DNA from 3 places in the Chitinophaga defluvii genome. Region 2 is predicted to be linked to each of the others. Evidence: riboswitches for the same ligand, from Rfam matches in the RefSeq annotation. Region 2 holds a riboswitch; each other region holds the start of a gene.
The links. Region 2 has a riboswitch for S-adenosylmethionine ahead of ABR189_RS09905 (trans-sulfuration enzyme family protein). Riboswitches for the same ligand answer to the same signal wherever they lie in the genome.
Positions count from the first base shown of each region.

Region 1: another riboswitch for S-adenosylmethionine. It lies ahead of ABR189_RS03220 (peroxiredoxin family protein); the one in region 2 lies ahead of ABR189_RS09905 (trans-sulfuration enzyme family protein).
Region 3: another riboswitch for S-adenosylmethionine. It lies ahead of ABR189_RS26460 (trans-sulfuration enzyme family protein); the one in region 2 lies ahead of ABR189_RS09905 (trans-sulfuration enzyme family protein).

Region 1 is NZ_JBEXAC010000001.1:842,166-852,938, forward strand. It holds gene ABR189_RS03215 (YceI family protein) at 1-298, opposite strand, end outside; gene ABR189_RS03220 (peroxiredoxin family protein) at 436-1,731, opposite strand; SAM riboswitch class I at 1,972-2,072, opposite strand; gene ABR189_RS03225 (hypothetical protein) at 2,315-2,797, opposite strand; gene ABR189_RS03230 (TetR/AcrR family transcriptional regulator) at 3,061-3,669, shown strand; gene ABR189_RS03235 (TolC family protein) at 3,718-4,980, shown strand; gene ABR189_RS03240 (HlyD family secretion protein) at 5,012-5,911, shown strand; gene ABR189_RS03245 (ABC transporter ATP-binding protein) at 5,916-6,830, shown strand; gene ABR189_RS03250 (ABC transporter ATP-binding protein) at 6,867-7,589, shown strand; gene ABR189_RS03255 (ABC transporter permease) at 7,633-8,739, shown strand; gene ABR189_RS03260 (ABC transporter permease) at 8,739-9,857, shown strand; gene ABR189_RS03265 (aminotransferase-like domain-containing protein) at 9,983-10,773, opposite strand, start outside.
Region 2 is NZ_JBEXAC010000001.1:2,628,612-2,639,384, forward strand. It holds gene ABR189_RS09890 (sulfite exporter TauE/SafE family protein) at 128-1,099, shown strand; gene ABR189_RS09895 (NirD/YgiW/YdeI family stress tolerance protein) at 1,108-1,464, opposite strand; gene ABR189_RS09900 (dicarboxylate/amino acid:cation symporter) at 1,674-2,903, shown strand; gene ABR189_RS09905 (trans-sulfuration enzyme family protein) at 2,900-4,081, opposite strand; SAM riboswitch class I at 4,291-4,404, opposite strand; gene ABR189_RS09910 (NAD-dependent epimerase/dehydratase family protein) at 4,485-5,456, opposite strand; gene ABR189_RS09915 (hybrid sensor histidine kinase/response regulator) at 5,753-7,930, shown strand; gene ABR189_RS09920 (redoxin domain-containing protein) at 8,185-8,823, shown strand; gene ABR189_RS09925 (response regulator) at 8,835-9,272, opposite strand; gene ABR189_RS09930 (response regulator) at 9,510-10,773, shown strand, end outside.
Region 3 is NZ_JBEXAC010000002.1:3,111,280-3,122,052, reverse strand. It holds gene ABR189_RS26495 (efflux RND transporter permease subunit) at 1-1,549, opposite strand, end outside; gene ABR189_RS26490 (efflux RND transporter periplasmic adaptor subunit) at 1,598-2,734, opposite strand; gene ABR189_RS26485 (TolC family protein) at 2,753-4,084, opposite strand; gene lipA (lipoyl synthase) at 4,433-5,329, opposite strand; gene ABR189_RS26475 (hypothetical protein) at 5,366-6,199, opposite strand; gene ABR189_RS26470 (OsmC family protein) at 6,448-6,861, shown strand; gene ABR189_RS26465 (DUF2851 family protein) at 6,929-8,218, opposite strand; SAM riboswitch class I at 8,408-8,526, shown strand; gene ABR189_RS26460 (trans-sulfuration enzyme family protein) at 8,714-9,892, shown strand; gene ABR189_RS26455 (homoserine dehydrogenase) at 9,975-10,773, shown strand, end outside.

The DNA of each region.
Region 1 (10,773 bases), 1.8 Mb from region 2:
TATCTGTATTGGTAATAGTGCGGGTATCCAGGGTAAAGGTGCCGCTTTTAAGGGCATTGTTTTCTACCTGTAATGTACCTCCGTTGATGTTGATGTTACCGGAGTGTTCGCCGGTCACTTTTTTGCCTGTCCACGTAAGTTTGCTCTGCTGGTTGTTTACCAGGAAAGTAGTGATTTTAGCAGGAGCGGGATTGTTAACGGTGCTTTTATGTGCAGCTGGTTGCCGGGATATCTGAACGGTAAAAGCCATTAAAACAAATATTACAGCAATCAGGGCAAGAGAATTTAAGCGTTGCATATATGGTATTGTTAGCTGGTGGTGATATAAATATTATCGAATGAATGTTGGTGTTGCTAGTACCTGTAAGGCTATCGGAACAGCCTTACAGGATTTGGAAAAAGGAAACTACCAGACAGATCAGGGGCGCTTTCGCATTAATGTCCATTGCTGGCCACTACTGTTTTTTCTGCAGGTATGGGTTCTGCCAGCAGCGCATCCAGATCTTTATTCCATTTGGCTACATATTCTTTATAATAGGTGCCGGTAACTTCTCCGGTATAGCCCGTATGGATCTGACGTACTTCTCCCTTGCGGTCAATAATGATCGTGGTTGGAAACGCCATCATACGGTTGAGCGCGGGGAGCTTTTCTGAAGCCACTTTCTTATCAGCAATACCGCCAAACAAAATATCATATTCTATATTGTATTTTTCTTTCAGTTTACCCAAGGTGTAACGGGCATATTCCAGATCATCCTTTTGTTCAAACCCAATGGCAATGGCTTCTACGCCACGGTCTTTGTTTTTATGAAACCAGGGCGCCAGGAAGGAGGTCTGATCGGTACAGTTAGGGCACCAGGTACCTATGATTTCCACAATGACTACTTTTCCCTGATACTTTTCATCACTGAGAGATACATTATTCCCATTCAGGTCGGGTAAAGTGAAGTCAAGTTTTTTATACCCTTCTTTGAGGTAGGTAAGTTTGTAGGGATCAGGAAGTTCGGCAGCAGCATTTTTTTCACCATCAAATTTGATATTGTTGTAAATACCCAGGCTTAATTCCCCTGAAAGGGATTTATCATCATTAATCTTTCCTTTAATATAGATGGGGCTGGGGCCGGTAAAGCCGGATAATACAAATTCGTCTCCCTGTACCGTACCTTCCAGTTCACGGCTGTCGCCTACCACAGACAGGATCACCCCGGTGAGCTTATTACCATTTTGTTTTAATAACCCTATTCTGTTTGGAGTGGCTTCTTTACTATATATTTTCAGGTCCCATTTACCAGACAGGTCATACGCAGGCGGGTTGGCTGTGCCTGGTTCAGCAAAGCGGTAAGACTTGCCATACTCTGCGGTGAAAGGCAATGCATTGCCCCGGAAGTTGGGCACCAGGCTGCGGTATTCCCCTGTGATTTTTCCATCAGATGCTATCCTGGCTACCAGTGCGGCATCATATGTATTCATTTTAATGAAGAGTGAATCATCACCAATGCGCTTTACATGGAACTCATCCCGACGGGATCCGTTCAGCAGGGTAAATACAGCATGCTCAGGATCTTTCCCTTTTAATTCAAAATTAAAGGGAACTTCAGATTCACTAATGGTAAATACCCCACGCCAGATACCTTCTTTTATAAAGGGCTTTTTGGGGGAAGCCAGTGCGGCGGTACTCCATACGGAAGCAGCCAGCAGGCTTGCTACAGCAAGACGGTTACTAATTTTCATAGTTGATTTTTTAATTGGATTAAATGACTTTGGTTTTCAGGGGAGTAGATTGTGGCCATAGCTACTCCGTTCATTCCTGATGCGGAATGGCAAATAGATAGGACACAAGCATTCCTGCATGCTCACACATCCTGAATAAACGGAGAAAGGCTTTTTAGCAACAAGCGCTCCCTGGCCGGGTGAAGTAAATGCAACATCGGTGGCAGTTGCGGTGGTAATGATTGTTGTTCATGGTTAGTCAATTTATATTTTACATATCGTTACCAGGTTAGCACTTATTCCAGGGTAGGAAAGTTGCTAGAAGTTCGCAGAGCCTGACTCTCCCTTCTTCTGTATAAATTAACTAATTAATGGTGGTGATTAATTAGAGTGGTAGTGCAAAGATAGGTGGGGTTATTTTATTTTCCAAATAATAGTCTATAAATTTTATGGACTAATAATAATCCATGATAAAAGCAGGTGTAGCAGGTAATTCATAAAAGGAGAGCAGAGGACTTAAGGAGCCTGATGTATTGATTAAAATAAAAAGTCCGGTAGATGAAAATGCTACCGGACTTTTTAAATATCATTAATTTTTAAGATCCTATTCCATATTATAGCTGTTCAGGCTGGCTGGAATATCATTGATATTAGCCCTGAAAGGCATTGTTTTTCCGTCAAACAAAAATATTTCCCAGCCATACTTCGGATCATTCATATCTATTTTATGAGAGGTGCCATCCGACAATTTAAAATGTAAAGTGTTATTATTCGTAACATCTATGATTTTAATGCCTTTGCTTTCCAGCAATTCTTTGTCGGCAGCCATGTAATTGAGATTGTCATCAGCCAGCGTATAAAAAGCTTCGTCTGTATTTGTTTTTTCTATGGCTTCAATTTTTGTACTGTCCGGTGTACAGAAAATAGCACAGGGAGTAGTAATGGTAATTATATTGGAAGTTCCTGACGCAGCGGTACTTTGTGCTGCCAGCGGAACGTCTGTGGCATTTTCCTGTGCTGACTGATCGGGCTGATGGCAAGCGGCAAGGCAAATCAAGATAATTGGCAAAAGTTGGTAATACTTCATGGAATAATAGTATGGTCTTTTAAATGACCTGTTTACAGGTTGTTCAAATACAGTATAAGGATATCGCAAATTTAACCTTAAATATTTAAAAAACAATTAGTGGGTACCTGCGATATTATTGTGTTGACTGGTAGTTTTTTTAATTATTACATCATAAATGTGCCCAATTTCTAATCCCTGAATAGCCCTTTCAAAAAAAAGTTGGCAGATTAGGAATTAGTATTACTTTTGTATTAACCAAATGGTTAAACATATTAGTTGATATGAACGCGGAAAAAAATACGGAAGAACAGATTATTGAAGCAGCCAAGAAGATCTTTACAAAAAAAGGATTGGCAGGTGCGCGTATGCAGGATATTGCAGATGAGGCCGGGATTAATAAAGCAATGCTGCATTATTACTACCGGAGCAAGGATAAGCTGTTTGAAATAGTATTTAACGAAGCGATCAATAAGGTCATGACCAATCTGAATACTATCCTGGCAGCGAAGATGCCTTTTCCGGAAAAGATTAAGGCAATTATAGAGAATTACATAACAGCTTTAACGGCTAATCCGCAACTCCCCTTATTTGTTCTGCATGAAATCACGCAGAATCCGGAAATGTTCATCAGGGAATTGAAAGCCAGGGTAGGATTTCCTAATGTAGCTGCTTTTATGAGAGAAATTGTGGAAGAAGGTGAAAAGGGCACTATCCGGAAAATAAGTCCGGTGCAGCTGGTGATGAATATCCTCTCCATGAGCGTATTTCCATTTGTTGCCAAACCGCTGTTTCAGGCAGTGGCTGAGATAGATGATGTGCAGTTCCGTATGATAATGGAAGATCGCAAACGGGTATTGGTAGAGTTTATTCTGGCGGCGTTGAGGCCGTAGTTTTTTTTATTTGCTTATTAACCATTTAGTTAAATAAAATAGTTGATAATGAAAAAGTTCGTTTGGTGCTTATTGTTAGTAGCTACTCAAACCAGCGCTCAGGATAGCACTGTTTTTACGCTGGAGCAATGCCAGCAACTGGCCAGGGAAAACTACCCATTGCTGAAGCAGCAAACGGTGCTGGACCAGATCCTGCAATGGCAAAACAAAAACAGCAACACGGCCTATCTGCCACAGGCAGAATTAAACGGACAAGCTACTTATCAGTCTGATGTAACACAGATCCCCATCAAACTTCCTAACATGACGATTCCTGTATTGCCTAAAGACCAGTACAGAGCCACCATAGATATAAAGCAGCTGCTGTATGACGGCGGATTTACCCGTGAACAAAAAGCATTACAATCCCTGCAGCAAAAATCAGAGCAACAGAAAGTAGAAGTGGAACTATATCGCCTGAAACAACAGGTAACGCAGGTGTACTTCAGTGCATTATTGGCGGAAGAGTATATCGCTGCTTCCCGTCAGGCGCAGGCAGATGTGCAACAAAGAATAGAAAAGCTGACTGCAGGCGTCAATAATGGTACTGTGTTGCCTTCTAATGTAGACCTTTTACAGGCAGAATTATTAAAGATAAACCAGCAGGAGATTGCAGCGCAATCCTCCAAAGGCTCCTCGATAGAAGTGCTAAAGCTGCTTATCGGCCAGCAGGTAGTGTCTGCAATAAAACTGGTAATGCCCGGAGTAGTAATAGCTACACCTGCGGATACACTCAACCGGCCGGAACTGCAATTGTATCGCTTACAATCAGATGTACTCAAACAACAATCTGCATTAACGGGTAGCAAGCAGTTGCCGCGTATCAGCGCCTTTGTACAGGGAGGATACGGCCGTCCCGGATTAAATATGCTGAATACTGATTTTGCAGCTTTTTATACGGGTGGTGTACGGCTCAACTGGACATTATGGAACTGGCGGTATCAGCGGAATGAACAACAGGTGCTGGCATTACAGCAAAAGAATATTGCCAGCCAGACAGCTACTTTTACGCTCAATACCAGGGTGCAGCTGGCACAGCAGGCGGCAGAAATAGACCAGCTGAAACAAATACTGGATAAAGACCGGGAGATCATTACGCTGCGTGTCAGGGTAAAGGAAGCTGCGGCAGCTCAGCTGGATAATGGCGTGATCACCGTACACGATTACCTGTCGGACCTGAATGCGGAAACACAGGCCCACATCAATCAAAGCACACACGAAATACAGCTGGCTATGGCACATATCAACTACCAGCTTATTCAGGGATATTAAGCACTCACTGTTTTTGTAAAAACACGTCATCATGAAAACAACATTTACGGGAATACTACTGGCTACTGCCTTAATGGCCTGCAAGTCCAATAAACATGAAGCAGATGCCTACGGGAATTTTGAGGCAGTAGAAACCATTGTTTCCGCAGAAGGTACCGGCAAAATATTAGTGTTTGGTGTGGAAGAAGGCATGATATTACCTGCAGATACTATTGTAGGCTGGATTGATTCTACACAGCTGCACCTGAAAAAGACGCAGCTGCAGGCAAATATTAAAGCAGTACTCAGCAAAAGACCAGATGCAGGTCCGCAACTGCAGGTAATCCGCGAACAGATCGCTACACAGAAAAGAGAACAGCAACGTATTACCAACCTGCTCAATGCCCGCGCTGCAACATCAAAACAACTGGATGATATCAATGCACAGATAGCAGTGCTGGAAAAACAATATACCTCCCTGGCCTCTTCTTTGCAAACACAAACCACCGGACTTACTTCCGAAACGCAACCTTTACAGGCACAGGTGGCACAGGTAAATGACCAACTGTCACAAACCCGCATCACCAATCCCCTCCACGGAACAGTGCTGACTAAATATGTGGAAAAAGGAGAGGTGGTAAACTATGGTAAAGCACTTTATAAAATAGCTGACCTGTCCGAAATTATTTTGAGAGCCTATGTAGGTGAAGAACAATTGGGACAGGTAAAAATAGGAGCGCCTGTAACAGTGCTGACGGATGCGCCGGAAGGGAAATACCGGGAATGGAAGGGGACCATCACCTGGGTGTCTGCTGCAGCAGAATTTACGCCTAAAGTAATACAGACCAAAGAAGAAAGGACCAACCTGGTATATGCTGTTAAGGTAAAAGTAAAGAATGATGGCAGTATCAAAATAGGCATGCCGGGAGAACTACAATTCTCAAAACCATAATACCATGGGAACTCCTATTCAAGTAACCGGTGTATATAAAAAATTTGACGCTGTACAGGCACTAAAGGATATTTCTTTTGATGTACAGCCGGGGGAATTGTTTGGATTGATAGGGCCGGATGGTGCAGGGAAATCTACCTTATTCCGCATACTCACCACTTTACTTTTGGCGGATAAAGGTAATGCTACGGTAAATGGCCTGGATGTGGTAAAAGATTATAAAGCAATCAGAAAGATAGTAGGGTATATGCCGGGGCGGTTTTCTCTTTACCAGGATCTTACGGTGGAAGAAAACCTGCACTTTTTTGCTACCATTTTTAATACCACCATTGTTGCCAATTATGACCTGATCCGCGACATCTATGTGCAGATTGAACCTTTTAAAAACAGGCCTGCCGGGAAGTTATCGGGAGGAATGAAACAAAAACTGGCATTATGTTGTGCACTGATTCATAAACCGGTAGTATTATTCCTGGATGAACCTACTACCGGGGTGGACCCCGTTTCCCGTAAAGAGTTCTGGGAGATGCTGCAACGGCTGAAGCAAAAAGGTATTCCTATCCTCGTATCTACGCCTTATATGGATGAAGCCATCTTATGCGACCGTGTAGCCCTGATACAAAAAGGGGAAATAATGGGGATTGATACACCTCAGCATATTACGGCACAGTTCTCCAAACCCATGTGGGCATTACGGGCTAAAAACATGTATCATTTGCTGCAGGAGCTGCGCGGGTTTGAACATACCCACAGCTGCTATGCATTTGGAGAATACCTGCACCTGACCCTGCAAAATGATCAGGCGGATGAACAGCTGCTGCGGGATTATCTGAAAGGGAAGCAGCATGAAGATCTGGACATCTTTCCAATTGCTGCGGGTATTGAAGATTGTTTTATCGAAATGATGGAAAGCCGTTAAGTACATTATTTGATCATTACTTATTTAGTTATCAGCATGGATCCGATAGTTACCAAAGCACTTACTAAAAAATTCGGCGATTTTATCGCTACCAATGCCATCACATTTGAAGTGAAACAGGGAGAAATCTTTGGATTCCTGGGGGCCAATGGTGCCGGTAAAACGACGGCCATGCGCATGCTGTGCGGACTGCTGAAGCCTACGAGCGGCACCGCACAGGTAGCGGGATACGATGTGTACACCCAAACGGAACAGGTGAAAAAGAGTATTGGTTATATGAGCCAGAAATTTTCCTTGTATGAAGACCTGACGGTGAAGGAAAATATCCGTTTTTATGGAGGTATCTACGGTTTGCGTAATCAGGAGATAAAGGATAAGACAGGACAATTACTGGAGAAGCTGGGTATTCCACAGGTGGCTAATCAGCTGGTAAGTGCATTGCCATTGGGCTGGAAGCAGAAGCTGGCTTTTTCTATCGCAATTATACACAACCCGTCTATCGTATTCCTGGATGAGCCAACGGGTGGGGTAGATCCGATTACCCGCCGGCAGTTCTGGGACCTGATCTATGAGGCGGCCGACAGAGGTGTTACCGTTTTTGTAACCACACATTACATGGATGAGGCAGAATACTGTAACAGGGTATCGATCATGGTAGATGGTAAAATAGCGGCACTGGGGGCGCCGAGGGTATTGAAAGATCAATTCGGGGCTGCTACCATGAACGATGTGTTTTTGCAATTGGCAAGAGGAAAGTAATACCGCAATGGTTGTAATTCATCATGGTTAATTTTTAATGGAAATGAAGCAATTCCTGGTTTTTGCACAGAAAGAATTTTACCACATTTTCCGGGATAAGCGTACACTGCTTATCCTGTTTGGGATGCCCATTGTGCAGATCATCCTGTTCGGGTTTGCTATCACCAACGAAATAAAAAATGCAAGTATAGCGGTACTGGATCAATCGGGAGATGTATATAGCAGGCAACTGATCCAGCGTATGACTGCCTCCGGATATTTTAAAGTGACCCATTATCTCCAGCATAATGATCAGATTGAACCCACATTTAAGGAAGGCGATATTAAGATGGCGATAGTAATACCGCCTGAGTTCGGGCAGTCTTTTTTCCATCTTAAAAAAGCACCATTGCAATTACTGGCAGATGCAGGTGATCCTAATACGGCTACTACTTTACTGAATTATGCGAATGCTATTATTGGGACCTATCAGCAGGACCTGAACCGGCAAACCAAACTACCGCTTACAATTGATACTTCGGTGCGGATGCTTTACAACCCGGCTTTAAAAAGTGTATACCTTTTTGTGCCGGGGGTAATGACGCTGATATTATTGCTCGTATCAGCTATGATGACCTCTATTACGATTGCCAGAGAAAAAGAGATCGGTACTATGGAGATATTGCTGGTATCTCCATTGCCCCCGGTAATGATTATTGCAGGAAAAGTAGTGCCCTATATTTTACTGTCATTTATCAACGCTATTGTGATATTGAGTATGGGGGTATGGATTTTTGGTATGCCGGTAAAAGGAAGCATTGTATTGTTATTGATGGAATGCATCCTGTTTGTACTTACTGCCTTATCATTAGGAATTTTTATTTCCTCGCTCACTAATAGCCAGCAAACTGCCATGATGGCTTCTATGATGGGGCTACTGATGCCTACCGTGTTGTTGTCTGGTTTTGTGTTCCCATTGGAAAGCATGCCTCAACCCTTACAAATCCTGTCTAATATACTTCCCGCAAAGTGGTTTATTATTATCCTGAAAGACATTATGCTCAAAGGGTCAGGACTACGGGATCTATGGCTGCAAACAGTGGTGCTGGCAGGAATGGCATTTGTATTTCTTGTGCTGAGTATCCGGAACTTTAAAATCAGGTTAGGCTAATGCGGACGATTCTATTCATATTACAAAAGGAGTTTATCCAGATTTTCCGCAACAAGGCAATGCTGCGGATCATACTGGTGGTACCGATCGTGCAGTTGATCGTATTGGCTAATGCAGCTAATTATGAAATTAAGAACATCGCCATTGATGTGGTGAACCAGGATATGTCGCCCTGGTCACAACGGTTGGTAAACAAATTATTGTCGTCCGGTTATTTCAGGCTAAACCGGCAAACGTTCAGCCAGCGGGAAGCGTATGAAGATATAAAGGCGGATAAAGCAGACCTCATCTTAACGATCCCTGCTCATTTTGAGCGTAACCTGGTGAGAGAAGGAGAGGCGGCTATACAGCTGGTAGTAAATGCTATTAATGGGAGCAAGGCGGGATTGGCGAATGGATATGCTGCCAGCATTATCCGGGATTTTAATCAGCAGATTAGGGTGGAATGGCTGGCGCTGGATAAACTGGAAGGCCCTTCCGTAATAGCAGTTACTTCCACCAATTGGTTTAATGCGCGCATGGATTATAAAGTATTTATGGTGCCAGGTATCCTGGTGGTATTGGTGACGATGATTGCCGCTTTTCTTTCCGGAATGAACATTGTAAGAGAAAAAGAGATGGGTACTATAGAACAATTGAATGTAACCCCCATACGTAAGCATCATTTTATATTAGGTAAGCTCCTGCCGTTCTGGATCCTGGCATTGTTTGAACTGGCATTTGGCCTGCTGGTGGGTAAACTTTTATTCCATATTCCGGTAGCCGGAAATATTGGTTGGGTATTTCTGTTTGCGGCCATTTATCTCTGGGTGATGCTGGGGATGGGACTGCTTATTTCTACCGTAACAGATACACAACAACAGGCTATGTTTATCTCCTGGTTTTTTGTGATCATCTTTATGTTGATGAGCGGTTTGTTTACACCGGTAGAAAGTATGCCTCACTGGGCACAGGTGATTACCTGGTTTAATCCCATTGCCTATTTCGTAAAAATCATAAGGATGGTAATGTTGAAAGGAAGCGGCTGGGTGGATATCCAGTTCAGCTTGCTGGCCATGTTGGGGGCTGCCATAGTAATGAATTTGATAGCCATCCGGAATTATCGCAAAACAGTATAAAAACAATGTGTAATAGCAGCAGAACCTTTTTTAAATAGTGCTGTTTTTGTAACAGTGTAACAGTTGTAGGTTTAGCAATAGCCGGGATAGTCATATTCCGGCTTTTGTCTTATGATAACGCCTGGTCAGGCATTCATTTTCCGGATTAGTTTGCCCAGGGTTTTAATACCATCTTCTACCTGTTTGCTCCATGGATTTCCATAGCTAAGTCGCAGGCAATTGTTGTAGCAGTTCTGCAAGGAAAATATGCGGCCGGGAGCAAAGCTGATCTTGTGCTTGAGTGCCAGCTCATACAGTTCGTAGGTATTAATGTTTTCGTTTAAAACGATCCATAACACCAGACCTCCTTGTGGGCGGGATACACGGGTGTCTTCCGGAAAATAATCCGCAATGGCCTGCAGATAACGCAGGGATTGGGTATGAAGCATATTGCGCATATTGCGTAAGTGATTTTCATAACGCCCGTTTTCCAGGAAGTAACCAATAGCGGCGTGTGGGAGAGAGGCGCAGGCTATAGAATGGTGCTGTTTCATGCGCAGCACTTTTTCTTTGTATCGTCCGGGTATTACCCAACCTACCCGGTAACCGGGTGCCAGTGATTTGGAGATAGAGTTACAAAGTAATACCAGCCCCTTTTTATCAAAAGTTTTACAGGCCGCAGGACGTTGTTTCCCAAAGTAGATATCGCCATAAATGTCGTCTTCAATAAGCGGGATATCGTATTTTTCAAGGATGCTTACCAGCTTTTGTTTGTGAAGGTCTGGCATACATGCCCCCAGCGGATTGTTGAAGTTGGTAACAAACAGACATGCTTTTATCCTGAACCGGGGTATCGCTTTGTCCAGGTAGTCAAGGTCTACCCCCGTAATAGGATGGGTAGGCACTTCCAGTACTTTAAGGCCAAGGCTTTCTGCCA
Region 2 (10,773 bases):
TTGTCTGATGTAAAATAAATAGCCCTGGCCGTTGTGCCGGGGTTATTTATTTTTATAAATATTCTCCTATAAAGTCTATTAATTAAATAGAGTTTATGTACTTTGTGCTCATATCGCAATGAAGTAAATGGATAAAATTATTACTACATTACCTCCGGTTGCCCCGGCGCAGCCAGAAACGCCTGTAACCACGCCCGCACTGGCCATTCCCCCTGCTGGTCCATCCAGGAAGGGGCTACGTTTACTCCTGTGGAGTATATGCCTGGCTGCTACTGCGGTTATCCTGGTAGTGTTATGGCATAGTACGCCTGTTTTCCGGCATTATGTAGCAGATATAGACGTAGAATTTTATTATTTCCTGGGAGCAGGCTTTGTGTTTGCCATGATAGATGGCGCCATAGGGATGTCTTACGGCATTACTTCCACCACTTTTTCACTTTCTATGGGTATTCCGCCCGCATCCGCCAGTGCAGCCGTGCATTTGTCAGAGATACTCAGCAATGCCATTGCAGGCTGGATGCACTTTAAAATGGGAAATGTTAACAAACGTTTATTTCAGCTGCTGTTATTTCCGGGTATAGCCGGTGCTGTCATAGGCGCTTACCTCCTGTCTTCTCTTGAGCATTACAGCCAGTATACCAAACCAGTGGTATCGCTTTATACATTGATCCTGGGCAGTATTATCTTATCCAAAGCATTTCAATCCGCCCGCAGGAAAGTGGGTAAGAAAAAGATTAAAAAGATAGGCGTATTGGGATTTGGTGGCGGCTTTATTGATGCAGTAGGTGGCGGCGGCTGGGGTTCCATTGTATTATCTTCTCTGATAGCCGGAGGCCGTAATCCACGTACCTCTCTGGGTACTGTAAAAGCAAGCCGTTTTTTTATAGCCATGCTCAGCTCTCTTACTTTCATTACGGTACTGCATACCGTACACTGGCATGCTATTGCAGGGCTTGTAATAGGCAGCGCTATCGCAGCACCCATTGCTGCCAGAGTTTCTAACCGCATTTCTGCGAAAAGTATCATGGTAGCAGTAGGTATTATTGTGATATTGGTAAGTATGAGAAGTATTTATGGGTTCCTGACTAAATTACTCTGACACAACGGTCAGAGCTCTATTTTTTCTTTCGCTTCCAGCATAGCCGGTTTATTCATTTCATAGTTTACCCGGGCGGATAATACTACTTCATCTTTTTCATTAAAGGGTAATGCAGGCAGAAATTTATCAGCGATCACCACTTTTATTTCAGCAGTTCTGTCAGTGAATAAATAAGTTTCCTTATCCAGCTTTTTCATGACATAACCTTTCACTTTGACAATAGTACCATCGGTATCCAGTTGTCTGGCGTAACGTATGGCCTCTCCTACCGTATACCATTTAGGCGCCTCACCCGGTGATTTATCCTGTGCATAACCACAGCAGGTAAACAACAACAAGGTAACTAATAGGTATAAACGCGTCATTTTGATTTTGTTTTATCTGTTAACTATCAATGGAAAAGTATCCGGTTTCCTTTATATTAAAACAATACCTGCATCTGAAATGTTCAATATGCCTGGTTATCCGTATTGCAAAGGTACGTCAAAGTATTTGAACCCGTATTGCTGCCTGATAATTCGTACATTCATAAAACAGGCTGATAGTAATTAAGCATACCAATAACTTACACTGTATGGCGCTCAGTTTCCGTTCCTTTCTCCGCAACTATGCAGGTATTTTGTTATTACTGGGAGGTATAGCCGTTGGCAGTATCCTGGGGCTTATCTTCGGTAAAGACGTAGCGGTGATCAAACCTGTAGGAGATATTTTTCTGAATCTTCTCTTTACGGCAGTGATTCCGCTGGTATTTTTTGCCATAGCTTCCGCCATTGCACAGGTAGACCGCTCCCAGCCACTGGGACGGATAATAGCCGCTATGTTTCTGGTATTCCTGGGCACTATCCTGGTTGCCGCCTTGCTGACCATCGTAGCTACCTGGATTTTTCCGATCCGGGTGCAGCTGGCAGCAGGATTAAAAGTAACGGAAACCATCAGCGAACAAAGTATAGGTGCACAGATTACCTCATTACTAAGCGTAAACGAGTTTTTTGAATTGCTGACCCGGAAAAACATGCTTCCCTTTATCATCTTTGCGGTATTGCTGGGTTTTTCCGTATTACGTGCCGGCGAAGCAGCGGCACCTTTCCGCAGGTTCCTGTATGCCGGCAACGAGGTGATGAAACAATTACTCATCCTGATCATGAAACTGGCACCCATTGGGCTGGGCGCCTACTTTGCCTACCAGGTAGGCGTAGTAGGGCCACAACTTTTTGGAGCCTATGCCAAACCATTAGGGCTCTATTATGGGCTAGGCCTGTTCTACTATCTGGCAGGGTTCAGCTGTTATGCATTTCTGGCAGGAGGTATAGCAGGCGTTAGAAAATACTGGAAGAACAATATGGTGCCTTCTCTTACCGCTGTAGGCACCTGCAGCAGCATTGCCACTATTCCTGCCAACCTGGATGCATCCCGTAAAATGGGCGTGCCGGAGCATATTGGCAATGTGGTAATCCCATTGGGCGCCTCCCTCCACAAAGATGGCTCCAGTATCTCTTCTATAATTAAAATAGCTGTTGCTTTTGCCATACTGGGCAAAGGATTTAACAGCCCAGAGGCTGTGTTGCTGGCCTTAGGCATCACTGTTATTGTAAGCATCGTAGAAGGAGGCATTCCTAACGGAGGGTATGTAGGAGAACTACTGGCCATGTCCGTATATGGATTTCCGGTAGAAGTGCTCCCTGCCCTGCTGATCATTGGCACTCTGGTAGATCCAATGGCCACTTTGCTGAATGCCACCGGCGATACGGTTGCAGCAATGCTTGTAACCAGGGTACTAAAACCTAAAAAAGGAGTGGCCACTTAAACATTCACCGCCGTACTCTTTTCCTGATAAATCAAGGCTGATTTTTCAAACGCCCTATCCAGGTCAGCCAGCAAATCCGAGGCTTCTTCCAGTCCTACCGACAGGCGGATCAGGCTATCCGCCACTCCTGCCGTACGGCGTGTTGCTGCAGGGATAGATTTATGTGTCATGCTGGCGGGATGACACAATAAACTTTTGATCCCTCCCAGGCTTTCCGCCAGTTTAAAATACCCCGTGCTGGTTACAAAGGCAGTAGCCGCTTCTTCCGTATCAGTTTTCAATGTAAAAGAGACAATGCCTCCGAATCCTTTGGCCTGCCTGGCCGCCAATGCATGCCCGGGATGGGAAGGTAAGCCGGGATAATACACCCTTTCTACTGCCGGATGTTTTTCCAGGTATTCAGCAATTATCTGTGCATTCGCGCAATGTTGCTTTACACGCAAATGCACTGTTTCAATACCCCTGATCAGCAGGAAACTGTCAAATGGCGAAAGAATAGCCCCGCATGCATTCTGATAAAACCGGATCTCGTTTCCCAGTTCCTGTGTTTGGGTAATCACCAACCCTGCAATCAGGTCGCTATGCCCACCCAGATATTTGGTGGCACTATGTATTACAATATCTGCTCCTAACGCCAATGGCTGTTGTAATACCGGAGAGGCAAAAGTATTATCTACACAAAATAAACATCGGTTGGCTTTTGCGATTTTTGCAATAGCGGCGATATCCGATATTTTCAGGGTGGGGTTCGTAGGTGTTTCCAGCCATATCAGTTTGGTAGCAGGTGTGATAGCATTGAATACTGCTTGTGTATCTGCTGTATCTACATAATGCACCTTGATGCCGAACTTTTCATATACTTTATTGAATAGGCGGAACGCGCCCCCATAGATATCATCTACTGCTACTATTTCATCTCCATATTTTAGCAGTTTAAGCACAGCGTCAATCGCAGCAAGACCACTGGAAAAGGCGGTACCAACTGCCCCTCCTTCCAGTTGTGCTATGATTTTTTCCAGCGCTGCCCGGGTAGGGTTATTACTTCTGGCATAGTCATATCCTTTATTGATCCCTGGTGCTTCCTGCACAAAAGTGGAAGTTTGATAAATAGGTACGGCAATAGCACCTGTTTGCGGATCTACAGGGATAGCATGGATTAATTCAGTAATTGTACTCATCGGTTGTGTTTTTTAGTTTGATGATAAAATTGATTAAACAGTGTGTGGTGTTGCTTATCAGGAAAGAAGTACGGGAGGAGGAAGATGAGCGGAAAGCGGGTCTTTACAAGTCATACCAACCTTAAGGCATTGGTATAAAACCAAAAAACTCACCTGGCAGCCAGATGAGTTTTCTCTATTTTGAATAATGTAAAGTAAACCTGAATACTGACTTATCTTTCCTCCTTTCAGGAGGATGGATGAAGCACCTGTCTGCAGTAGTGTACTGTAGATGGTTGCTAAGACGTCATCGGGCCATTTCCCTCAGTCTTTCTTGATAAGAAACTTTTAAAGAACTGGAGCAAAGGTAAATCAAGAATTTTCAATTTTCCAACAATTGCTTCCTATTTTTTTTGTCCGCTACTTAATGTGGTGGTTGGTGGAGCGCCTCCAAAGTAAGCTGGATCCCCTTTTCATAAGAGCAGGGCACGTAATTGAAGTGTTGAGCAAACTTAGTTGCGTCAAAGATGTAAGGATAATTATTCTGATACAGCATCTCACGTATTTCATTAATCGTGTTATCAAACCATCCTGCCATCCTCATCATCATTCCTCCCATTACCATATATCGTGGTTTTACGTTTAGTTGTGCCGCGATCATATTAATGTATGCTTTTCCGGTAGGTGCCGGATTAGTAGTAGGCAGGTGCCATACCTGGTTGTCGGTATTCTTGTTTTCGGCCAGGAGGAATAATCCTTTACCGGCGTCTGGGGTAAAAGTAAAACTGTGGGTAACCTGGTCGTTGCCCAACCACATAGCGCGGCTACCTTTCGCCAGTTTATCAATAACGAGCATATTCAGGATGCCGGTAGAGGAAGCCCCCGGGCCATAAAAATCTGCTGATCTGGCAATGCTCGCCCGGATATTGCCAGCTTTCACCTCTTCCATCAGCTTGCTGGCGATACGTGCCCGTATCTCTCCTTTTTTGCTACTGGGATGGTAAGGAGTATCCTCCGTCATTTTCCCATTGACTAATCCATACATATATACATTGTCAAAAAAGATCAGCCTGGCTTGGGCTGCCTTGCAGGCATTGATAACATTGTCCATGATCTTGGGCCATGCCACGCCCCATACTTTATGGTCATAAGTTAATCCGGCGCATAAAAAAACCACCGTAGCTCCTTTTACCGCCGCCAGGGTTTGTGCATAATCGGTGAGATCCGCAGGCACCAACTCAGCAACCCCGGCTGTAGTTTGTGGGTTACGTCCTACCAGCCGGACCCGCTTACTGTGTGCCAGCAACTCTTTGGTTAATTCCTTTGCGATAATACCACCGGCCCCTAAAATGGTATATAATGGCGTAGCCTGATCATTGGTAAATGGCATATTCATCTGATTTATGGTTTAAGAGGAAGACGAATGAGAATATAAAATATTTTAAATTTTCCCGGTATATTTATTCTATTGTTATCCTTCACTTAAAGCAATGTCAATCTGATACATTCACATAAACATTTATTACATTATATATGCAAAAATAATGTATATCGTATTTATTATTAAAAGGCTGTAATGCTTCTATGGCATTGAGATATCCATACTAATAAAAAACAAAAAATGCTTTAGCTTTGCTTCGCATTGGCAATAACCCTGATCATGCTTACCATCAAATAACAAGGCCCGGTTTTATGTATATAAATTATGAAAAGAAAGTCTTTTACCGCTTTGCCATTTTAATACTGATGGTAATTATACTGGTATCACTTTTCATGATTGCCTTTTTCCGGAAGAAAAATACGCAGCAGCTGACGCTGGTAGTAAAGGATCTGGTAGCCACCAAAGTAGATATCAGTCATATTGATGAAGCGATTCAGTCATTGTATGCAGCAGACAATAACTTTCGTTTTTATACCCTTACCTACGATAATAGTTATTTCCGCAAATATACAGCAGCTATTCAGCATGTAGCTGAAAACCTGGAAGCAATAGAGAATGAGGATTCTACTGAAGCACATCTGCAGGGATTGCTGGGCGAAAAAGAAGCAAAAGCCAGGCTGTTTATCCGGAGCAAATCATTTATAGATTCCCTGCTCAACATTTCCCAGGAATGGGATACTACTGCGCAGGCACCGATAAAAATTGCGGTAGCCCCCCCGGCATTTGTACAGCGGGAAAAAGTGGATACCGTTATTGAAGAATCTGCAGAGATTGTAAAGGGAAAGCGTAAGCTGTTTGGCAGGCTCAGGGATGCTATTACCAACAAAGTTGAGGTGCAGCAAAAGAAACAGGCGGTTACCACTATTAAGCGTGCGGTAGACAGCAGCCGGGCTTCCAAAGCTTATAATGATGCCCAGCTTAAGAAAGTGCAGGAATATTACAGTAATTTTATCAAGAGTGCACAGGCCAATCACAGGAACCTCAATCGCAAGGAATATGAACTGGTAGTAGCTAACGAACGGCTGTTCAACGAGTTACAGCATTTATTACTGGATTTAAAGCTCAGTGTGCTTGCTGCAACGGATAAAAGACGGCTGCTTTTGAGTAAGGATATTGATCAAACGCTGTATAAAATTGATAAAGGTGCCATTTGGGAAATATCTTTTATATTTTTACTGTCAGTAATCATCATTTTTAACATCTGGCGGTTATACAGATATGATCTGGCCATGTTGAAAGCTAAAAAATCGGCCGAGAGATTTGCTTTGCTGAAAACTGAATTTGTTGCTACGATGAGCCATGAAATCAGGACCCCGCTTAATTCGCTACTCGGCTATACAGAACAGCTTGGAAGAAGTAAACTCAATGAAAATCAACGAGAATCAGTAGAAGCAATAAAGCTTTCGTCAGATATGCTGCTATCCGTCATTAATAACATCCTTGACCTTACAAAAATGGAAACTGATAAAACCATTTTAAACTTGTCTGAGTTCGCCCCAAAACAGACTATTGAAGAGGTAGCCAAAAGCCTGCATGTATTAGCACATGACAAGGGGCTGAAACTGAATACCAACATCTACTTTCCGGCTAATACCCGGCTATTGGGAGATGAATTCCGCTTAAAACAGGTCATCACTAATCTTGTAAGTAATGCGGTCAAATTTACTACACACGGTAGTGTTACCGTCAATGCATCACTGTACCCGGATAAAGAAGGCCAATCCCTGCTTAAAGTTTCAGTAACAGATACCGGCATAGGTATTAATTCTGAAGACCTGTCCAGAATATTTGAAGAATTTATCCAGGGCGGGAATGCCAATCCCCGCAAGCAGGAAGGCAGCGGCCTGGGGCTCCATATCACTAAAAAGATCATAGATCTCCATAACGGAAAAATACAGGCAACCAGCACGGTAGGTAAAGGATCTGTTTTTAGCTTTGAAATTCCCTACAAAACAATCATTCCAACTATTACTCCTGTAAAAAAGACTTCTACAGATGCACAGGAACCGGTTCGTGTACCAGGCAAGGTACCTAATGGACTCAAATTACTGGTGGTAGACGATAGTATCCTGAACAGAAAACTACTGGCCCTGCTGCTCGACAGGATCAATGCCGATTATGTAATTGTTGGCAGTGGTGAAGAGGCTTTTGAATTGTACCAGCAACATCATTATGATATGGTGCTCACTGACATCGATATGCCAGGCATGGATGGTATTGCCCTGACAGAGACAATCAGGGGGATGAACGATAAAAACAAAGCAGGTGTTATCATTGTTGCTATCACCGGCAATGTATTACAGGAAGATCTGGACTTTTACCTGAAAGCGGGATTGAATGACTATATTCTAAAACCTTACCGGGAAGAAGATATCCTGGAAAAGATCAACATACATATTCAAAAGTCGCCTACCCCGGTGCTAAAGTAATCCACAACCAGCATCCCCCTCCTCCTCTATATCCGGTCACTATATGTCCGGAAAGCATATCTATGGCCTGTCAGCAGCATTTCTTCCAGGTGGTAAACACCCGCACTTTTCCTACTGATAAAAATATTTTTACACAAATACCCTACTTAATTAGTGGACTAATAAAAATTCCCCTTATCTTTACACTGTAAATCGTAAAAATCATTCCCAACCACCAGACGTATGCCAGCAGCAAACGTCCTAAAAAACTGAATATGTTCATTATCAACAACAGATATGCGGATTTTCTGGAGGCACCGTTGCCCGAACGTTTCCCCAAGAAATTAAGAAGTATTACAAAGATTAATCCCGCAAAACAGGGCGATACCGCTCCGTTATTCTCCATTCACAGCAGCCAGCACATCGTAAATGGAGGCCTGCTGGAAGATATTGCCGGCATTACCTCCATACAAACTTTACTAACGCGCCCGCTGGTGATTGCATTTTATTCTGTACACTGGAATGGCTACGGCCAGCGTCTGTTAGCCGCGTTACAGGATTTACAGGAAGATATCAAAGTAATGGGTGGACAATTATTGCTACTATCAGCAGAAGACAAGGCCTATTTGCAATACCAGGTAACACAGCAGTCGCTCACATTACCCATCGCACATGACACGCACAATAAAATTGCCAAGAAATTTGGTATTTATGCTGAATCTGATCCTATCTGGGACAGGATTTCCGGTATTAATGCAGACGTACCTATTCCTGCTGTTTATGTGGTATCTCCATTAGAAAAGATCACCTATGATTTTGTAGATCCCTATTTTGAGAAGACATTACCTGCAAGAGAATTACTCACTGCAGTATACAATACCACCGGAGAATATACCTATAGAAAGGCACAGTAAAATCCCTGTTGTTATTTGATATAAGGCAGGAAATTGCGCCGGAACTCCAGGGCAGTATTTCCCTTGATGATATCCATCAGCGCGTCATTTAATTCTTTCAGGCTATTAGGCTTGGTGAGAAATCCGGCAGCCCCCAGCTCCCTAGTTTCGCGCTGATCCAGTTCATGAGAAGAAGTGGTGTATATCACCACCGGAATATGTTTCAGGTGGTCCATTTTTTGTACCTCCGCGAGGAATTGTTTTCCATTGATACGGGGCATATTCAGATCGAGGAAAATAATATCCGGCAGCACGTCTGCCTCCAGTTTTAATAATGCATCTTCCCCATTAATCGCTTCGTTATAGATGATACCGGGGGCAATTTCCTGCAGTACCTCTCCAAATATCATACGATCATCCACATCGTCGTCTATTAAAAGCACTGAGCTATATTTATTGCTATTCTGCATATCAATTTTAATATTTGCAAATCTATGATTTTGCGGCTACTTTAAGAAGTGCTATTCGCTAATTTAAGACGCATTTACAATATGTATTTTAACATTAATATTATAAACCAGTTTTAAATTATTTAAATTACAAATATTTACAACGCGGCACGCCAGTTGTTATATTTGCACACTGCATCACTATTAATCCGGCACATGAACAGGTATTTTACTCAACTTCCACTACAGAGGAAATTAATGCTGATTGCCATTATTCCATTGGTCTGTCTTGTTTTTTTCGGCATACAGATATTTGACCGGCAAAGTCAGGAAATTACCACGATCAACAAACTACTGCTGCAGATTGAAAAATCCACTGCCATTATGCAACTGGCTGATGAACTCCATATGGAGCGCAGGGCCAGTGTAAACTACCTGCTGGCAGGTAATACGGATATTACGCAGGAACGTGCCAGGACAGATGCCGCAATAGCAGCCTTAAAATCCAAAGTGCTGATAGATGATGTTAACTTCTTCAAATATGCGCTTTTAGACAACCTGGCTAAAAAGCGGCAGGATGTCAATAACAAAACCATTTCCCAAAGAGATGTCATAGATTATTATTCCCAGCTTATTCTACGGCTCAATGCTTTAAGCATGCCCCCTACCCCTGATATTCATGTACTCAAAACACTGAAGCAGGATATGAACGGGCAAAACCTGCTTGCACAAATGGCCACTTACCTGGGAATGATGCGTATGGATTATTACTACCTGTTGCTTCGCAAGGAAGCATTCATGGAAGACTTCAGCAGGCTGGAAAACAATTACGACATATACCAGGCGTTAATGGTAGAATTTAATGATAAAGCTACCCCGGCAGCTATCGCCGCTTTCAAAAAAGTACAGGAGGGAGAAGATTTCAGTACTACCATTAACTTTATCAGCAAAGCCATTCAATCCGGAAAAATTGACACCTCCCTCCCGCCGGATAACTGGTGGGATATATCTGCCCAGGGAGTGGACCAGCTAAAAACTGTACAAAGGCAGCTGATAGAAAAAGTGAATAAGGATGCCGGCGTTATTTACACGAAGGAAAATGATTTAAAGACCCAATATTTCGTATTCCTGGTGCTGATTGTAGCCGCTGTCATTTTTATTGTTTTTTACACTATTGGCAATATTACCGATAGCCTGGCCCTACTTAGAACTGCCGCCCTCAAGATTGCTGGTGGTGCTACAGACATACAAGTAGATATTCATTCCAAAGACGCCATTGGCAGCCTTGCCAGGTCTTTCTCGGAGATCAACCATAACAATAAAATACTGGCAGATGCGGCCGAATCTATAGGTAAGGGAAATTTTAATATTGATGTACGGCCGCGCAGTGAACAGGATATGCTGGGCAATGCTGTTGTACAGATGAGGGATGATCTCAAAACCCTTCGTACCAACCATGAAAATAAAATATGGATCCAAACCGGGATTACGCAGATGAGTGAAACCCTGCTTGGTGATAAAG
Region 3 (10,773 bases), on a different contig from region 2:
TAAAGAAGAATTTATTCAGCCCCTTCGAATCCTTGCTCAGGTTCATCGGGCGCAGGATCAATATACACAGCGCCGGAGTTAATGACAGTGCCACAAATGCAGAGATCAATACGGAAATCGCGATTGTGATCGCAAATTGCTGATACAACCGGCCTACGATACCAGGGATAAATCCTACCGGCACAAACACTGCCGCGAGGATCAATGCAATGGCAATTACCGGCCCGGAGATCTCTTTCATGGCCTGGGTAGTGGCATCCTTTGGCGACATCTTCTCATGGTCCATATTATGTTGCACCGCTTCCACCACCACGATGGCATCATCCACCACAATACCAATGGCCAGTACAAACCCGAACAGGGTAAGGGTGTTGATCGTAAAGCCTAACGGTATAAAGAAGATAAACGTGGCAATAATAGATACCGGGATCGCCAATATTGGAATCAATGTAGCACGCCAGCTCTGTAAGAACAGGAATACTACCAGTACTACCAGTATCAGTGCTTCTACCAGCGTGTGCAACACTTCTTTGATAGACACTTTTACTACGGTTACTGATTCAAATGGTACTACATATTCTATATCTGCGGGGAACGATTTTTTCAGCTGCTCCATGGTAGCTACTACCGCTTCAGCTGTTTCAATCGCATTACTACCCGGTGCCTGGTATACCAGCAGATAGGATGCTCTCTTCCCATCCACAAAGTTATTACCTGCATAGTTAAACTTACCTAACTCTACGCGGGCTACATCCTTCAGATATACCAATGTTCCATCACTGGGGCGTGTTTTTACAACGATGTCCTCAAATTCCTTCGGTGTTGTCAAACGTCCTTTTACAAATATGGTATATTCAAAAGTCTGTCCGGTTTGCTGCGGTGGTGCCCCAATGGAACCCGCCGTAATCTGTGCGTTCTGTTCCTGTAATGCGGCACGGATATCATCAGCAGTAACACCCATTGCGGCCAGCTTGTCTGGCTTCAGCCAGATACGCATACTGAAGTCATCCGCACGGGTAAAGATATCTCCCACCCCTTTAGCTCTCAGCAATGCATCTTTTACATACACGTTCGTATAGTTATCCACAAATGTGATATCGTGTGTTCCCTTAGGAGAATACATTGCTACCAGCATCAGGATACTGGGATTACGTTTTCTAACGGTAAGCCCCAAACGCTGTACTTCCTGCGGCAATGTAGGCTGTGCAATACCTACCCTGTTCTGTACATCCAGGGCAGCAATATTGATGTTGGTACCTACCTCAAAGTTTACCGTCATACTCATCGCACCATTACTGGTACTGTTACTCTGCAGGTAGGTCATACCTGGGGTACCATTCACCTGTACTTCTACGGGTGTGGCCACCGTTTGTTCTACCGTCTGGGCATCTGCACCGGTATAAGTTCCGGTTACCTGCACCGTTGGCGGGGAAATTTCCGGATACTGCCCGATAGGCAGTGTCATCATAGCCAGCAGCCCTACCATTACCAATACAATCGATATAACAATAGCGGTTACTGGTCTGCGTATAAAAGTATTTGCAATCATCTTTCCTGCTGTTTTAACCTAACGATTCATTTTCCGGCTACCACGGGGTTATTTACCCGGCGCCTTGGCAGGCTGCTGTGGTATACCTATCTGTATCTTACCGCCATCGCGTAAGCGCTGGAAGCCTTCTGTGATCACTTTATCTCCTTGCTGTACACCTTCCATAATCACTACCTGGTCTTTCAGCTTAGGCCCTAAATGTACTTTGTGCTGCTCTGCAATGCTATCCTTTGCTATAAATACAAAGAACTCACCCATCTGCTCAATCACCGCCTTGTAAGGTACAATCACCCGCTCACCGGACTGTTCATTCAATACCATCAATACGGCGCTCATACCATCTTTCAGCTCATCCTTCGGATTCGCGAATTCGATCCTCACCCGGATAGTACCTGTTTGATTATCTACACCACGATCTATTGCGATGATCTTGCCGGCTTCTGTATAGGCCACCCCGTTAGGCAGTAATAAGCGGAAAGTAGAATCCTGTGCGCCTACTGTTTTGCCTTTGAATGCGGCAAAACGCGGGATATCAGATTCATTTACCACAAAATCTACGGCAATGGGATTTTCTGAAGAAATGGTGTTCAGCAAAGTGGAACCAGGGCTGATTTGTGCGCCCAGCTTCACCAGTGATATCCCTATCCTTCCGGTAAAGGGGGCTTTAATTAAAGAGTAGTCCAGGTCGGTACGTGCTGCAAGCAAACTGGCTTCTGCGGCGGCTACCTGGCTACGGGTGGTTTCCAGCGTAGCGTCTGCATTGTCTAATGTCTGACGTGCAATCGCATCCTGCTCGGCCAGCTGATGATAGCGGTCGGCATCTTTTTTAGCACGGTTATAGTTAGCCTTGGCGCTTTGAATGCTGGCTTCTGCCTGGCGGTAAGCGGCTTCATATTTCCGGCGGTCTATTTCATATAATGTTTTTCCTTTCTGTACTACCTCTCCGTCCTGGAAATAAATACCCGTGATAAAACCTCCTACCTGTGAGCGAAGTTCTACCTGGTTTAATGCCACCACTGTGGCGGGATATTTATCATAATAAACGGCTGATCCCGTAGCTGCTGGTACCACATTTACCGGCGTAGGCGGCATGGCAGGAGCACTTTTTGTGGCCGGCCCATTACAGGCTGTCCAGGAAAGCAGCCCAACAGTGCAAGTAAAAACAATGTAATTCTTCTTTTTCATATCCGTTCCGGTTACCATTTAATAATTAGCTGTTAAGGTTCCTAATGCTTTCTGCAGATCTATCTTGCTCGACAGTACCTGGTACATAGCATTAAAATAATTGAGCTGCGCAGAACGCAGGTCTGTTTCTGATATTATCACATCCAGATAGGTTTTTACACCTGCCTTGTATTGTAACTGCACCATGTTGTATACGTCTTTGGCTACTTCCAGGTTCTCTTTTAATACCGTATAATCATTCAGGTTACTCCTATAAACAGCCATTGCAGCAGTATACTGGGTATTGATCTGATTTTTCAGAGTAATAAAATCCCAGTCTATCCGCTTCAATTGCAATTCGGCCTGACGTATATTATGAATACGTTTGGACCCCTGGAAAATAGGTAAGGATAACTTTAAACCTAAGAGTGAATTCGGATAGTTGTGATCATACAACTTGGCAAATTCATTATGCTGATAGGCAAAGGAGTAGTTTATAAAAGCAGATAAAGATGGCAGAAAACTCCACTTATTATATTGCAGATCCGCTTTCAGCAAAGTTTGCTGTGTTTGTAATAACTGGTATTCTATCCGGCTCTTGTAATCTACCATAATGGCGGTGTCGGCAGCCAGCTGGGAGGTTACCTCTGTGGTATCATATACCAGCGACAGCTCGCTTCCGCCGGTAGGATAGCCCATCAATTGTTTAAGGTATTCTATCTTGGCAGTCAGTTGCTCCTGGGCACCTTTACGCTGCGCCCGGGTATTATTCAATGAAATGGTGGCCCGCTTGTAATCTATTTTGTCTACCACCCCACTTTGATACTGGTTGTACGCATCTTTCAAACTACGTTCCAGCCGCACAACATCTTCATCCAGCACTTCTATCTGCTTTTTGGTAAGCAATACATCATAATACCCTTTGCTCACATCAGAGATGACATCGATGCGGTTGCGGGTAGAATTCTGCCTCACCTGTTTACGTACGTCCCTGGCGGTATTACTGGCCAGTAACAGGTCGCGGCTAAACAGGTTCTGATTCAGTGAAAACAACGCGGCCGATGAATTGGTTACCCCTATTTTGGTGGGCTGGTTCTGAAAAAACGAAGTAGGCAACTCCAGGTAATGCTGGATATTATAATCCAGGTTCACCTGCGGATACCAGTCGGCCAGTTTACTCTTAATCGTTCTTTCGGTGATTTCTTCATCCAGCTGAGACTGCTTCAAAACGGGCTGATGCGCTAACGCATACCGTATACAATCCTCTACAGTGGCTTGAGATAATAGTGAATCGGGGGACTGCTGTGCATATATACTACCCGTGAGGAATAACATACTAATCACAACTACCGGAAAAAATACTTTCTTCATAAAAGGCTTTTGTCAGTCAGTTCTTCTTTGTACCAATCAGAATAAATGATAGCTGTATAAAGAGGGGATAAAATTATATGCCGAAACGTATAATCCTCTTATATAGATATCATTATTGTTTATACGCAATAGACAATATCTATCAAGCGTCATTAGCATTTCCCATACGGGCTACGCCTGCAACTTTTTTTGTTACGCTTCCATTAAAACAGGTAGGTTCAGGTTTCCTTAAAGAGGGGATTTATCGGAGACCTCTTTTTTTATTGAGGAGCAAAGATAATGTTCTATTAATAAAAAATCACCCATAAAGGGTGATTTTAATGTAATGTTTACAATGCTGTGAGTAATCTATTGTGGACGACCACTATGAATATGTTTCTCTGCATGATAAGATGACCTTACCAGCGGACCCGATTCTACATAGTCAAGTCCCATTGCATAGCCAATTTCACGGAGTTCGGCAAACTCATCCGGGTGTACAAAACGTACTACCGGAAGATGTTTGGGAGTAGGTTGCAGGTACTGGCCTAATGTTACAACGTCACAACCGTTGTCGGTTAAGTCCTGCATTGCCTGTACCACTTCTTCTTTTGTTTCGCCCAGTCCCAGCATAATGCCGCTCTTGGTACGCATACCACCTTCTTTTAACCGGCGTATCACTTCCAGGCTGCGATGGTATTTAGCCTGTATCCTTACCTGTTTGGTTAAACGCTCTACTGTTTCCAAATTATGGGAAACAATTTCAGGAGCTACGTCTATCAAACGCTGAAGGTTTTCCCATTGTCCGCGAAAATCAGGGATCAGCGTTTCCAATGTAGTATCCGGATTCAATGCACGGATGGCTTTAATGGTATTTGCCCAGATGATAGAGCCACCATCTTTTAATTCATCCCTGTCTACTGAAGTAAGTACGGCATGTTTTACTTTCATGATATAGATGGCCTCTGCTACACGCTGGGGTTCATCCCAGTCTACCGGCTCCGGCCTGCCCGTGGCGACTGCACAAAAACCACAGCTACGGGTACAGATGTTTCCTAATATCATAAAGGTAGCAGTACCGGCTCCCCAGCACTCGCCCATATTAGGACAATTACCGCTTTCGCAAATAGTATGTAATTTATGGGTATCTACCAGTCCTCTTACCTGCTTATAATTTTCTCCTATCGGGAGCTTCACGCGCAGCCAATCCGGTTTTTTAACTCGGGTGGCGGCTGGTTCTGCGGCTATTACGGGTAATTCTTGCATCGCTGATTCCTTTCTTTTAAAAAGCAAAGTTACTACTTATCTCCTATTCCATCGCTTACCAAACTGCAAGCTTACATATGCATTGAAAAAGAACTGTTTATGTTTATTATCCAATTCTACCATAATAGGCACTTCCTTGGTATAGTACTCTGCATTCACGCCCACTTCCAGTGCACTCACCACTTCATTGAAATGCGCCCAGTCAAATCGCATACCTGCTCTGGCATGTAATCCCGGTACCAGTTTAATTTCGCCCCAGCCCTTGCCAAAACCGGCTCCTCCGATAATGTCTGATGGTTTGATAAACGAAGTATCATACGTGGTGCCCGTACCATACTTCACCTGTATGGCACCTCCCGTATTCGGGTCCCGGATGTTCAGGTAATAAGGCTTCATCAGCCCCAGGGAGATGCCTCCATAATAGATAGCACTCACTTCTACCCCATTCTTATTACCTTTTCCTCCTATTAGGTACCGTTGTCCTATGCCCAGCTTTGCCTGGTAAAAATTGTTCTGCTTCAGGAAAATATAAGGCTTCTCAGAATAAGACTCTCCCCATGGACCGGTACCCAGGTATTCTCCGGCACGTTTATGCTCATGCGGGTCTTTCTTTTCTGCAAACTCAAACTGAAAGTAATTGACGATCTTCCGGTTCTTACGGTACCCCATTTCCAGAAAACCTCCCCAGCCATCCGTATTTAACCGGCCTCCTATAGAAAAATCACGCTCATACATATTTTCCCCTTCTTCTCTTTCCTTAAAGAGGGAAATACGCTTTAACTTCTTTTGCTCTTTCTCCTCTTTCTTCGATTGGCGGGACGGGTTATTGGTTTGCGCCTGCAAACTGCCGCCGATTAGTAGTAAAAGCAAGAATAAGTGTAATTTTTTCACAGTAATGGGCTATTATATATTTAATAAACGCTTGTTTTATAGTATTGTTACAAACCTACAGGTTTTTTTCTTAAAATTAGTTGCTGTCAGCCCACAAGGCCTTCGCTTCAGCTCCACAAATCCCCACCGGTATCACTATTCCCGGATGACTGTTCTATACCCGCTCACTGCCTGCCATTGACCAATTAATAAAAATACATTTATTTTACATTTCCAATCTTAAATAAATGACCATGCAAACCGCACAGATAATATATACCGGAGAACTTCGTACCACTGCTACCCATCTACAGTCTGGCACCGTCATAGAAACAGATGCGCCTGTAGACAACAACGGTAAAGGCGAACGGTTTTCTCCTACCGACCTGGTAGCTACGGCTTTAGGCTCCTGTATGCTGACTATCATGGGCATCACTGCCCGCCAGCACCAATGGCAAATTGAAGGCACCCGGGTAAGTATTCAAAAAATCATGGGCACCGAACCCCGCAGGATCACTGGTGTAAAAGTGAGTTTCGACTTTCCTGAAGGACACCAGCTGGGAGAAAAAGAAAGAACCATCCTCGAAAGAGCAGCACTTACCTGCCCGGTGGCCAAAAGTGTACATCCGGATATTTTGCAGGATGTAACGTTTAATTGGTAAGCTGTTAGCGGTTAGCCATAAATCATGATGGCCAGCTAAAGGCTAACAGCCAAAAGCTAATAGCTTTTTAAAATATGCCCTCCCGCAGCAATTTGGTACCTATTGCACATTGCAGGCAGCGCTTTTCGTCACAATAGTATTGTTTCAGCTGTAATAACGCCTGCGATTCCAGGGCGCATCGCTGGGGTACTCCCATGGTGTGCCATCCGGCCGTGATTTTATTCTCTTCTGCAGGTAGCTGGCTGAGCAGATGAAGGGCCTTTTCCTGGTATTCCCGGATCCCTTTTTGCTGACCATAAAGAAATAGTAGCGGCAATACCGTATTAATCAGGATGTTATGTACTGCTAAACGGGCAGGACGGGAAGTTTTTTCAACAGGATGATCAAACCGGTAATGAGTTTGCCAATACGCGGATGGCTGTACGGAAAATAATTGCTCCAGTGCTGCAATCGTTTCTGTTTCCAGAATCCTGGAAAATAAATGAGAGGATTGGTGTAATAATCCGGCAAAAGTGGCAATACGCATACTCGGAAAAGAGGCGGGACGCATGCGCAGCCAATTCCATGCATAAGGTACCAGCGGCTTCAACTGGTACTTATGCTGCAGATAGTGATATTCTTCCTGGAGCTGACGGGGATACTCCTCTATAAACGCTCCTTTTAACAACCCAGCCTGCCCGAACAATAATGCCTCCAGCTGCATTAAACCAGGCCTGTGCCGGATCAGTAAGTGATGCGGTAAAGATTGTGCCAGCTGTAAAAAGGGAAGGGCATTTACCGGTGTACCAAAGCTCTGGGCTACTGCCCAGTAGCATACCTCTTCCCAATTGTATTTGTTGTATACCAGCCAGGCCTGCATATTACTGGTTTTCCGCTCCCATCGCTCGGCCAGTAACCGCTCTTTCCAGCTATACCAGGTAAGCAATGGTACCTTAGCTGCTCCAAATGCACAGGGAACAAAACGAAGTGATTGTCTTAACTGCTCATACCTCTTTAATAACAATTTGGGAATATGCTCCTGCAAAACAATACAAGGCGTATATGGAGCTACCGGCGCGGCAATGTCATGCTCAAATACCACATGCAGGATGATATTGCTATACCGGGGATTATGCTGGTGCCCATGCCGGAACCAGTCAGATGTTTTAAGATGCAGCTCCACATTTCCCATCCATAAAGTATCGCCGATCCTGAGCCTCGCAGCAGTAAAATCAGGCCCTTCATGTTGATTGTGCTGTCCGGGATGCATCACCTGCACCTTTTCGCCGCTTACTGTAGTAAGCCCTTCCTGGCTAAATAAACGGAATTGCCAGATGTGCTGAAATAACTCTTCTGTGAGTAGGGGGTTAACACTCATTATATTAATGTTTAATTGTTGCATGCTTCCGGCTTATCCGGCATGACAAATTCCCGGATAGCTGATTTCAGTTAAAAAAACATCATAAAAGGAGAACAAAGTACCAATTTACGTAAATAAAATTAAATTTGATACCCATTTGGAAAATTCACCAAAGTACGCTTACCTTTGCACGCAGTTCTTTTACATGACTTATCCAGAAAGGCGGAGGGACTTGGCCCTGCGATGCCTTAGCAACCATCTCGTTGTAAAACGGGAAAAGGTGCTAATTCCGGCTTCAGTATACCTATACTGGAGATAGATAAGTTGGCAGAGAAACATCTTCGTTCCTATTAAGATTATTGAGCTCTTCCAACAACCGGAAGTGCTTTTTTTTTGCCCATACCCCTCCTTTCTCAAAGATTTGTTACGTTAAAACAAGAACATTTGCGGACATACGTGAATGAATGACATGGGCTATCCGTACCTTACGGATAACCACTAAAAAAACAGCACATGAAAACAGCTACACAATTAATACACAGCATTCCCATCGATGAGCTGACAGGCGCTATCTCTGTGCCTATTTATCAAAGCTCCACCTTTGTACAGGAATCGCCGGGCATTAATAAGGGCTTTGAATTTTCACGTGCCAACAATCCTACGCGCAAGGTACTGGAAGACCTGATCTGTAACCTGGAAGAAGGATATGCGGGCTTTGGCTTTGCCAGTGGGATGGCGGCTATTGACGCGGTCCTGAAACTGCTCAAAACAGGAGATGAAATCATGGCAGTGGAAGATACCTACGGTGGTATTTTCCAGGCATTCAATCATATGTTTGACCGGTTTGGTATTAAAGTAAACTATGTGGATACCAGCAACACAGATAAAGTACTGGCAAATATTACACCCAATACCCGCATTATCTGGCTGGAATCTCCTACCAACCCTACCCTTAAAATATCTGATATCAAGTCTATCAGTAAAATAGCCAAACAACATAATATCCTCCTGGTAGTGGATAATACCTTGTCCACTCCTCTGGTGCAGCAACCTATTGTATTAGGGGCGGATATTGTGATCCACAGTGCTTCTAAATACCTGGCGGGACATACCGATGTGATTGCCGGCCTCGTAGTGGTCAACAATAAATCCCTGGCCGATCAGATACGTTTTAACCAGAATGTTTCCGGTGGTATCCTCAGCCCTTTTGAAGCATGGCTTACGGTGAGAGGGATCGAAACATTATGCCTGCGCCTGGAAAAACAATGCAGCAATGCTATGACTGTTGCTACCTGGCTGGCAGCCCACCCGGCGGTTGACAAAGTATTTTATCCTGGTCTGGCTACTCATAAAAACCACCACATCGCCCGTAAACAACAAAAGTATTATGGGGCTATGGTAAGCTTTTCCCTGAAAAATGATAACATTAAAAATGCCATCCGCATCGTAAATGCTACTAAACTTTTTAAACTGGCAGAAAGTTTCGGAGGAGTGAAAAGTATGCTCAATCATCCTGCTACCATGACCCACCGGGTTATCCCGGAAGACTTCCGTAAAAAGGCCGGACTCCAGGACTCCTGCATCCGCCTGTCTGTTGGTATTGAAGATGCGGAAGACCTGATCAATGATCTCAAGCAGGCACTGGAAAAATTAAATCACCCGGCCGGCAAACAGATTACCATTTTACAGTAATACACCATTCAGCAAAATAAAAACAGCTTACAGCTACCGGCGCAAAGCCTGCAGCTCATCAAACCAGAAGTATAAATAAAGTATGGAAAAAAAAATCATCAATTTAGGCATTTTTGGATTCGGATGCGTAGGACAAGGGTTATACGAAGTACTCAATAGAACAAAAGGTATTAATGCCCGTATCAAAAAAATATGTATCAAAGATCCTTCTAAACCACGGTCTATAGATTCCAGCTATTTTACTACCGATAAAAATGAAATACTGCAGGACCCTACTATCGATGTGGTGGTAGAACTGATCAATGATACGGAGGCGGCTTTTGAAATTGTAAGCACTGCACTCCGCAATGGCAAAGCAGTGGTAAGTGCCAGCAAACGCATGATCGCAGAAAACCTCCCGGCGCTTTATCAGCTGCAGGTAGATAACAAAGTGCCTTTCCTCTATGAAGGCTCCAGCTGCGCCAGCATTCCCATTATCCGCAACCTGGAAGAATATTATGACAACGACCTGCTCAATGCAGTGGAAGGTATCTGCAACGGCTCTACCAACTATATACTGACAAAAATTTTTGAAGAGAACCTGAGCTTTGAAACTGCGCTGCAACAAGCACAGGATAAAGGTTTCGCCGAAACGGACCCTACCCTGGATATAGAAGGCTACGATCCTAAGTTCAAAATCGTTATCCTGCTATTACATGCCTTTGGCACTTTTGTAAAGCCGGAAGAAGTGTTCAACTTCGGGATCCATCACCTGAACGATTTTGATATCCAGTTTGCCAAACAAAGAAACTGTACCATCAAGCTGATCGGTAACTGCCGCCGTCAAAACGGAAGCGTATTTGCTTATGTACTGCCACACCTGATTAAAGAACATAACCTGC